2 regions of the Halomonas sp. KM007 genome follow, and region 1 is predicted to be linked to the other one. Evidence: predicted binding sites of a transcription regulator. Region 1 holds the regulator's gene; the other holds the start of a gene.

Region 1 (5,217 bases):
ACCTGATGCACGACGGCGCGCGGCTGCCTCGGGTGGCGCTGGGCAGCCCGCTGCGCGATGCTCTGCTGGAAATTACGCGCCAGGGGCTCGGCTTTACCTGTGTCATCGACAATGAGGGTCGGCTGGCCGGGGTCTATACCGACGGCGACCTGCGCCGCACGCTGGACCAGTTTCACGACCTGCGTGACGTCAAGGTAGACGACGTCATGACGCGGCCCGGCAAACGCATCGGCCCCGACGTCCTGGCAGCCGAAGCCGTGCGTATAATGGAAGATAGTCGTATCACGGCGCTGGCCGTGGTCGATGAACAGCAGCGCCCGATTGGCGCGCTGCACATGCATGACCTGCTGGCAAGCGGCGTTATCTAACCCATGATCCAATGATGGATGATACGGAGGCTCTATGGCCCTACCTGACGCACTTTTAGATCGTATACGCCGTGTAAAACTGCTGGCCCTGGACGTAGACGGCGTACTGACCGATGGTCGCCTTTACTTCCAGGCCGACGGCGTCGAAATCAAGGCCTTTCATACCCAGGATGGCCACGGCTTGAAGCTGCTCAAGCGCGTCGGCATCCATGTCGCGCTGATTACCGGCCGTGACTCGCCCATGGTGAGCCAGCGCGCCGCAGCGCTGGGCATCAGCCATGTTCATCAAGGCTGTGAAGACAAGCTCGCCACCCTGCGTGGGCTCTGCCAGCGGCTCGGTATCACCCTGGAGCAGGTCGCCTTCTGCGGCGATGACCTCCCGGACCTGGCGCCGATCAAACGCTCGGGCATCGGCATCACCGTCCCCAACGCACCGGACTACATGCATACCCACGCCGACTGGATTACCGACCGTCTGGGCGGACATGGCGCCGTTCGCGAAATTTGCGACACGCTGCTGACCAGCCAGGGGCACTGGGACGCCGTGCTCGACACTTACCTACACGGCTCCACCTGAATGGGCATCAGGGTGAAAAAGCGCGTCTGGCTGACGGGGCTGGTCATCACCCTGGGGGGACTGCTGGTTTGGCTGGACCCCCGCGCGCCCCAGCAGCGCGAGGTAGATCCTGAGGCTCAGGCTCAGGAGCCCGGACACGTGCTGGAGAATGCCGAGATCACTCTGTTTGGTGAAGATGGCACTCTGCAACAGTCGCTGGTCGCGCCGCGACTGGTACATACCCCGCAAGCGGCGATGACCAACGTCACGTCACCGCGCGCCACGCTGTTCGATAGTGAACAGCGTGAGTGGTTGGCGGTTGCCGATACCGGTACCCTGAACACGGACACCCAGGCGCTGACGCTGGCCGGATCGGCACGGCTATTGGCACCAGACGAAGGCTGGCAGCTGGATACCGACCTGCTGCATTATGATGGCCTGGCACGTCATGCCTGGAGCGATACCCCCGTAGTGCTGCAGCAGCCGCCCCAACGTATCGAGGCATCCCGTATGGATGTCTGGCTGGACGATAGTCGTGTCAGCTTGATCAATAACGTGCGCGGCGTGCATCCGCCCGCCCCCCACTCTTCTCAGGAGTCGCCATGAACGCCCTGCTTCGTACGGCACTGCTCGCCCTTGCCGTTCCCATGGTAGTCGTAGGCGCGCTGCCTGCTACTGCTCAACAACAAGCCCCTATCGAAGTAGAGGCCGACCGCCTGGACTTGGACCAGCGCGCGGGCACGGCGGTTTACTCTGGCAATGTCGATATTCGTCAGGGTGAAATGCAGCTGCGGGGAGAGCGTGTCGAAATTCACCGCAACCAGGCCGGCGAACTCTCCCGGGCCGTCGCCACGGGCGAGCGTGCCTACCTGCGCAATCAACTGGAAGACCAGACGACGCCCATGGAAGGCTGGGCGCGCCGCATCGTCTACCACGTGTCCGAACGCCGCGTCGAGCTCATCGACCAAGCCGAACTGACCCAGCAAGGGGATCGTTTCCAGGGGGGACGGCTCGAATACTTCATCGACCGCGGGGTGGTGCAAGCGCGCTCTGATGTCAGCGGCAGTTCGCCACAGCGCATCCGCATGACCCTGCAGCCCGAACAATAGCGAGAGGACGCCCCGTGACAGCGATGACCCCCGACACCGCAGCGGTCAAGACACTCCATGCACAGCATCTGGCCAAGAGCTACAAACGCCGCCGCGTGGTCAAGGATATCAATCTGGAAATTGCCCAGGGCAGCGTGGTGGGCCTGCTGGGCCCTAACGGCGCGGGCAAGACCACCTCGTTCTACATGATCGTCGGCCTGGTGAAATCCGATGCTGGCAAGGTGGGCATCGACGATCTCGACCTGACCCGGGCGCCCATGCATGAACGCGCGCTGGCGGGTATCGGCTACCTGCCCCAGGAAGCATCGATCTTTCGCAAGCTGTCGGTGGCCGACAACATCATGGCCATTCTGGAAACGCGCCGGGAGCTGGACCGCAATAGCCGAGAAGCGAAGCTCGAATCCCTGCTGGAAGACTTCCACATCACCCATATTCGCGACAACCTGGGCATGAGCCTGTCGGGCGGCGAGCGGCGACGGGTGGAAATTGCCCGCTCGCTGGCCACCGAGCCCGCCTTCATTCTACTGGACGAACCTTTTGCTGGCGTCGACCCCATTTCCGTGGGCGATATCAAGTCGATCATACGCGCGCTCAAGAAGCGCCATATTGGCGTGCTGATTACCGACCACAACGTGCGTGAAACCCTGGATATCTGCGATATTGCCTATATTGTTGGCGACGGACACATCATAGCCAGTGGAAACCCCCAGGAAATTCTCAATAACCAGAAGGTGCGCGACGTCTACCTGGGCGCCGACTTCCGCCTTTAAATAATGGCCCACGAAGACATTTTATTTAGTGGCATGCTTATTGCACTTGCACCAAACGGAGAGTCGCTCTAGGGTGGAGCTTTCTGATTAACGAGTGGTTCTCAGATGGTCATGAAAGCTTCTCTTCAACTGCGCATCGGCACACAGCTGACCATGACACCTCAGCTGCAGCAGGCCATTGCGCTGCTTCAGCTATCGACGCTGGACCTTCGTCAAGAAATTCAGCAGGCGCTGGATGCCAACCCCATGCTCGAACAGGAGGATGAGTTTGGCGAACAGGCGGTCAGCGAGCCTCAGGAAGCCGAGTGGGCAGACAGCATTCCCAACGAGCTCTCCGTGGACAGCGACTGGTCCGACACCTACCAGGACATGGGCAGCGCGGGCGGCAGTAGCGAAGGCCCGGACTTCGAGCGCCAGGCGGCCGGGCAGAGCCTTCACGGGCACTTGCTCTGGCAACTGGCCATGACCGACTTCTCTGCGCGTGAGCAAGCCATTGCCGAGAGCCTCATCGATGCGCTGGATGCCAACGGCTATCTGACCCAGCCGCTCAACGACATCCGCGAGGGGCTCAAGGCGCAGGGCCACGATGGCCTGAGCCAACGCGAGGTCGAAAACACCTTGCTGCGCCTGCAGCAGTTCGAGCCTACTGGCGTGTTCGCCCGTGACCTGCGCGAGTGCCTGATGCTGCAGCTGGCCGCGCTACCCGAAGACACTCCGCTGTTGATGCCCGCCAAGCGTCTGGTACGCCAGTTTCTCGAAGCGCTGGGCAAGGACGACATGCGCCTGCTGAAACGACGCCTGAGCCTCGATGACGAGCAGCTGGACGATGTCATTCGTTTAATCCGCAGCCTTGACCCTCGCCCCGGAAGCGCCTACGGCGTCACCGACGACAGCTATGTGACGCCGGACCTGGTGGTACGTCACGATCACGAGGGCTGGCATCTGGAACTCAACCCGGAAGCGCTGCCTCGGCTACGTATCCAGCCCGACTACGCCAGCCTGATCAAGCGCGCCGACAAGAGCCAGGACAACCAGTTTTTGAAAGAGCACCTCCAGGAGGCTCGCTGGCTGATCAAGAGCCTGTCGAGCCGCAACGACACGCTGCTGCGCGTGGGGCGCGAGATCATTGCCCGCCAGATAGGCTTCCTCGAGCAGGGTGAAGAGGCCATGAAACCGCTGATTCTGGCCGATATCGCCGAAGCGGTGGAGATGCATGAGTCGACCATCTCGCGGGTCACTACCCAGAAATACATTCATACCCCGCGCGGGGTGTTCGAGCTCAAGTACTTCTTCTCCAGCCAAGTCAGCGGCCAGGAAGGTGGCGACAGCCATTCCAGCACGGCCATTCGAGCACGCATCAAGAAACTGATTCAGGACGAGCCTCCGGGCAAGCCACTCTCCGACAGCCGTCTGGTCACCCTGCTGGAAGCGGGCGGCATCACCGTGGCCCGCCGCACCGTGGCCAAGTACCGTGAGTCGATGGGTATACCTTCGTCGAGTGAGCGCCGTCGTTTACGCTAGTTAAACGCTCTCGCCCAACAAACTCTCGACGAGGGCTTTGCAATGGCCCAAAAAGGGTTACAATCGAAGTACAGTCCGATGGATAAGGAGCACGTCAATGCAAGTAAACATCACTGGTCATCACGTTGAACTGACTGACGCCTTGCGTGACTACGTAAACGAAAAGCTGGAACGCGTTGAACGTCACTACGACAACATCACGACCGTCCAGGTCACCTTATCTGTTGAAAAGGAGCGCCAGCAAGCCGCCTGCACCCTGCACGCAGCAGGAGCCGACCTTCATGCCGAAGCGCTGGACAACGACATGTACGCAGCCATTGACGCCCTGGCGGACAAAATCGACCGTCAGCTCGTAAAACACAAGGAAAAAGCACAAGCCCGCGCCCAAGGCGCTGGCGTGCGTTAACCCGATGATGTTGGAAACCATTCTCCCCCCGGAGCGCGTGCTGTACGACGTGCCCGGGGGCAGCAAAAAAAGGGTGCTGGAGTTTTTCAGCACCTTTATCGCTCAAAACACGCCCAGCCTGGATAGCCAGGAAGTCTTCAGTCGATTGATTGGCCGTGAACGGCTGGGCAGTACCGGCATCGGCAATGGCGTGGCCATTCCCCACGCACGCAGTCCTCACTGCAGCACGCCGATTGCTGGGTTTCTCAAGCTGGCCGAACCCGTCGACTTCGATGCCATCGATGGTGACCCCGTCGATCTGGTGTTCGTGCTGCTGGTACCCGAAGAAGCCGATGATACGCATTTGGCGCTATTGGGTCAGGTCGCCACGATCATGAACGACGCAGCCACACGCCAGCAATTGCGCAATGTCAGCAGCCAGCGTGAACTGCTGACGCTGTTGACCGACAAGATTCGCGAGCAGGCTGCCTAGCGCAGCCTTTGCCGG
Region 2 (5,217 bases), 1.6 Mb from region 1:
CAGCCAGGCCCGGGGTCACTGCCTGTGACCGTAAGCGCAACCTGCGCCTTCGGAGAGACTCCCCATGACTCGATTGAACACTAATCAGTGGCTGGCCCTCGTGCTGGCGCTTCTAGCCGCCGCCTATCTAGCAATTGCCTGGCAAATTCCAACCTTTCCTCTGCCGCGACCGGTAGATTCAGACCTGTTTCCAAAAGTGCTGGGAATTACCTTGTTATTGCTAGCAGGGCTGCTCTTCTTTGAAAAACCGGTACCGCTGGCAGGCGCTGACGAGATCGACGAAGAGGCCACCAACGGCCCGCTGCTGTTCACGCCTTGGGCGCGGGTCGTGATTACCGCTGTGGCCATCGCCGCCTATGCCTTCCTGCTGGTGCCGTTGGGCTTCGTGTTGGCATCGACGCTGCTGTGCACGGGGTTGACGGCCTATTACGGCTACCGTCGTCATGGCATCAACCTGGCGGCTTCGCTGGGGGTGGTCCTGGCGCTGTATCTCACCATGACGCGCGTCATGGATGTGTATCTGCCCACTGGCCTCTTGCCGTTCTGAATACGCCGTGCCCACGCACCTGCCGTAGTTTTTTAAGAGAGATACGCCCATGGATGCCTTGAACAACTTGATGTACGGCTTTGGCATCGCGCTCGAGCCCATCAACATCGCTTACGTCTTTGCCGGTGTGTTTGCCGGTACCATCATCGGTATGTTGCCGGGCCTCGGCCCGATCAGTGCCCTGGCGCTGATGATTCCGATCACCTTCTCAATGGAGCCTGCATCAGGCCTGATTCTGATGGCGGGTGTGTATTACGGGGCCATTTTCGGTGGCTCGACCTCTTCTATTCTGCTCAATGCGCCTGGGGTGGCGGGCACGGTCGCCACCTCTTTCGATGGCTACCCCATGGCCAAGCAGGGGTTGGCGGGCAAGGCGCTGGCCATTGCCGCCTATGCGTCGTTTGTCGGCGGCACTATTTCAATTGTTTTCTTGATGCTGGTGGCGCCGCTGCTTTCCAAAGTGGCGGTCAGCTTTGGGCCTCCCGAATATTTCGCGCTCATGGTGCTGGGCCTGACGGCGGTCGTCTCGCTGTCGGACAAATCGCTGGTGAAGGGTCTGATTGCGGCGGTGATCGGCGTCATGATCTCGATCGTCGGCATCGACATGCAAACCGGCACCGAGCGCTACACCTTTGGCTCGATTCAACTGCTCGACGGCATCGACTTCCTGGTCGTGGCGCTGGGTATCTTCGCCCTGGCGGAAGTGTTCTACATGCTGCTGCGTGGGGGCGGTGGCAAGGAAGCGCCGCGTAACGCCATCGGCTCGCTCAAGCTGAGCGGCAGTGAAATGAAGCAAATTGCAGGCCCCATTAGCCGCAGCTCGGTGCTGGGCTTCTTTACCGGCGTACTGCCGGGGGCCGGTGCCACCATTGGTTCTTTCCTGGGCTACAGTATGGAAAAACGCCTGGCCAAGGATGGTGACACCTTCGGCAAGGGCAACATCAAGGGCGTGGCAGCTCCCGAAGCGGCCAACAACGCCGCCTGTACCGGCTCGTTCGTACCACTGCTGACCCTGGGGGTGCCTGGCTCGGGCACCACGGCGGTGCTGCTGGGTGCGCTGCTGGTCATGGGCGTGACGCCTGGCCCCATGATGCTGGAGCAGCGCCCGGACGTGTTCTGGGGGGTCATTGCCAGTATGTACATCGGTAATATTTTCCTGCTGGTACTCAACCTGCCGCTGATTCCGCTGATTGCCAAGATTCTCGATATGCCGCGTCCGCTGCTGCTCTCGATGATCCTGATCTTCTGCATGATCGGTGTCTACGGCATGAGCTTCAGCGTCTTCGACCTGCTGCTGCTGCTGGGCTTCGGTTTGATCGGCCTGGGCTTGCGCCTGTTCGGCTTCCCCACGGCGCCGCTGATTCTGGCGCTGATCCTGGGCAGCCTGATGGAAGAGTCCATGCGCCGCGCACTGCAGATTTCCGGCGGTGACTGGTCCATCTTCATCGACAAGCCCATTTCACTGTCGCTGCTGATCATTGCGGCCCTGTCGCTGGGCATGCCGCTGCTGAAAAAGCGCCGCAAGCAGAAGGCCATGGCCGCCAAATAAGCGATTGTTGCGTGGTGTGATGGAGTGAGTTTTGGCGTTGTCAGCGCCCGGGGGAAACCCCGGGCGCTTCTTTGTGTGCGTGTACCCTTCTTTGGTGCAAGGCGCTTTGCTGGTGCATGACAACTGTGCATGGCGCCTCTCGGCTTGCCCTGAGTTAGTGCGTCTGGCGCAATGCGGTTTTTTTTGAGTATCGCTAACTGTCTGATTGTCATTGTCTTAATAGGCTTTGATTCAATCTGGCGCACCCCTTGCAGTGTGAAAGGTGGATTAGCCCACGGCGGGTGAATGCCCGCTCAACGCGCCTATAACAAGCCCCTTCCAAGGGGTGCAAGGAGGTTCAAGTGACCACATCGCAACGCAAGACACACCCTCGTACCCTTGGCCGTTTCGCCACGGCCGCCCTGGCCGCCGCCATCATGGGCGCCAGCGCTCAGGCCGTTGCCCAGGACAACGACCCGATCAAGGTAGGTATTCTGCACTCCCTCTCCGGCACCATGGCGATCAGCGAATCGACTCTGAAAGACACCGTCGCAATGCTCATCGACCAGCAGAACGAAGCCGGTGGCCTGTTGGGGCGTCAGTTGGAAGCCGTGGTGGTCGACCCCGCTTCCAACTGGCCGCTGTTTGCCGAGCGTGCCCGCGAGCTGCTGGCCCAGCATGAGGTAGACGTGGTGTTCGGTAACTGGACCTCGGTATCCCGCAAGGCGGTACTGCCGGTGTTCGAAGAGCTGAACGGCCTGCTGTTCTACCCGGTACAGTACGAAGGGGAAGAGTCTTCCGAGAACGTCTTCTACACCGGCGCGGCACCCAACCAGCAGGCCATTCCTGCGGTGGAGTACCTGATCAACGAAGTCGGGATCGAGCGTTTCGCGCTGATCGGCACCGACTACGTCTACCCGCGTACCACCAACCGGATTCTGGAAGCCTTCCTGAAGGATGAGCACGGGGTGGCCGAAGAAGACATCATGGTCAACTACACCCCGTTCGGCCATTCGGACTGGCAGAACATCGTCTCTGAAATCCGTCGTTTCGGTGAAGAGGGCAAACCCACGGCGGTGGTCTCCACCATCAACGGCGATGCCAACGTGCCGTTCTATCGTGAGCTGGCCAACCAGGGGATCGATGCTGCGGATATTCCCGTCATCGCCTTCTCGGTGGGTGAGCAGGAGCTGTCCGGTATCGATACCGGGCCGCTGGTGGGCCACCTGGCCGCCTGGAACTACTTCATGAGCGTGGACACCGACGCCAACTACGACTTCATCGACGCCTGGATCGACTGGACGGGCGATGAAGAAGCGGTCACCAACGACCCCATGGAAGCCCACTACATCGGCTTCAACATGTGGGCCGAAGCGGTGCGCAAGGCAGGCACCACCGATGTGGACGCGGTGAAAGATGCGATCATCGGCGTGACCGTGCCTAACCTTTCCGGTGGCTATGCCGCCATGATGCCCAACCACCACATCACCAAGCCGGTGTTGATCGGTGAAGTGCAGGACAACGGTCAGTTCGATATCGTCTGGCAAACGCCGTCCACCGTGGCAGGCGATGCCTGGTCGGACTTCCTGCCGGGTTCTCGCGACCTGATTGCTGACTGGCGTGCACCGATGCGCTGCGGCAACTTCAACGTCGCCAACGGTTCGTGCGGTGGCAGCACCGCAGCAGAAGAAGCCGAAGCGGCACTCGCCGAGTAACACTCTTCCCTTGCCGCGACCCGTCGCGGCAAGGGAGCACGCTACCTCTCCCCATTGATGATGACCAAAGGAAGAACCCCATGAGGCGTTTCCTTTCTGGGGTGTTGTGTCTGTTGCTGCTCAGCATGGCGACGTTGTCGCAGGCACAAACCCCCACCACACCTTCTGATGACGACGCGGCACTGGCGCTGCTGGAAGCGCTGGACGTGGAGAACTTCCGCGCCAAAGGCGACGCGATTACGGCCATTTTGCAAAGCGACGACGAGCGCGCCAGAGATTGGCTGCAAGCCTTGCTCGATGGCCGCCTGCAGCGTACCAGCGAGGGTCGCTTCGTCGTGGTGTTGAACAACACCGGGCGTGACTGGCCCGTGGCCGATGCCTTGACCGAAGCGCCGCTGGGTGAGATGTCCCGCCGCGACCTCAACCGCATCGGCATCAACAACGCCCTGCGCAACCAACTGCGCAGCGCCATCGCCGTGGTCGATCTCTACTCCCCCAACGTGGAACGCCGCCGTACCTCCGCCGAGCGCCTGTTGGGCGAAGTGGACGAGACGCTGGCCGAGCCTCTGGAAGCGCTGATTGCCGAAGAAGAGGATAGCCAGGTGCAGCGCCGGTTAGCGCAGGCACTGGCCATTTATCAAACCGAAGCGGGCCAGATGGAAGGCGTGGAAGCGCTGCGTGGCAGTCTGCATCCGCGTGCCCGTGTGGCGCTCAATCGCGCGGCCAATGGCGATGACCCGGTGGTTGCCGACGCGGCCAGAGAGGCGCTCCTCAGTATCGAACAAAACCTCAAGATCAATCGTGGCCTCGAAACGCTCTACTTTGGCCTGAGCCTGGGGTCGGTACTGGTGCTGGCGGCCATCGGCCTGGCCATCACCTTTGGCGTCATGGGTGTGATCAACATGGCCCACGGCGAGCTGATGATGCTGGGCGCCTATACCACCTGGATGATGCAGCAACTGCTGCCGGGCCAGCCGGGGCTGGCGCTGATTCTTTCCATTCCGGCGGGCTTCATGGTGGCCGCCCTGGTGGGCATTGCCATCGAACGGGGCGTGATCCAGTTTCTCAAGGGGCGCCCGCTGGAAACGCTGCTGGCCACGTTCGGCATCAGCCTGATTCTTCAGCAACTGGTGCGCACGGTGATTTCACCGCTCAACCGCACCGTGGTGACGCCAGAGTGGATGAGCGGCTCGCTGGTGATCAATGACGCGCTCTCGCTGACCCTCAACCGTATGTACGTGCTTGGCTTTGCGCTGGTGGTGTTTGCCGGGCTGATGCTGATTATGCGCCGCACCCGCTTAGGGCTAGAAGTGCGTGCCGTGACCCAAAACCGTGCCATGGCGCGCTCCATGGGCATCCGCGCCACCCGCGTGGACATCATGACCTTCGCGCTGGGCTCCGGCGTGGCGGGGCTGGCCGGTGTGGCG

The links. Region 1 encodes sigma-54, which starts transcription at its own class of promoters, with help from an activator protein. Its sites were predicted from a motif close to TGGCACNNNNNTTGCTNT; they were not measured.
Region 2: a site for sigma-54 is predicted at 2,334-2,351, ahead of urtA (urea ABC transporter substrate-binding protein). Genes of this name have one in related genera too.

The regions. Positions count from the first base shown of each region.
Region 1 is NZ_CP136131.1:468,879-474,095, forward strand. It holds gene RVM27_RS02280 (KpsF/GutQ family sugar-phosphate isomerase) at 1-368, shown strand, start outside; gene RVM27_RS02285 (KdsC family phosphatase) at 403-945, shown strand; gene lptC (LPS export ABC transporter periplasmic protein LptC) at 946-1,530, shown strand; gene lptA (lipopolysaccharide transport periplasmic protein LptA) at 1,527-2,033, shown strand; gene lptB (LPS export ABC transporter ATP-binding protein) at 2,057-2,803, shown strand; gene RVM27_RS02305 (RNA polymerase factor sigma-54) at 2,909-4,324, shown strand; gene hpf (ribosome hibernation-promoting factor, HPF/YfiA family) at 4,422-4,730, shown strand; gene ptsN (PTS sugar transporter subunit IIA) at 4,735-5,202, shown strand.
Region 2 is NZ_CP136131.1:2,069,516-2,074,732, forward strand. It holds gene RVM27_RS09750 (tripartite tricarboxylate transporter TctB family protein) at 65-547, shown strand; gene RVM27_RS09755 (tripartite tricarboxylate transporter permease) at 597-2,096, shown strand; gene urtA (urea ABC transporter substrate-binding protein) at 2,438-3,790, shown strand; gene urtB (ABC transporter permease) at 3,871-5,217, shown strand, end outside.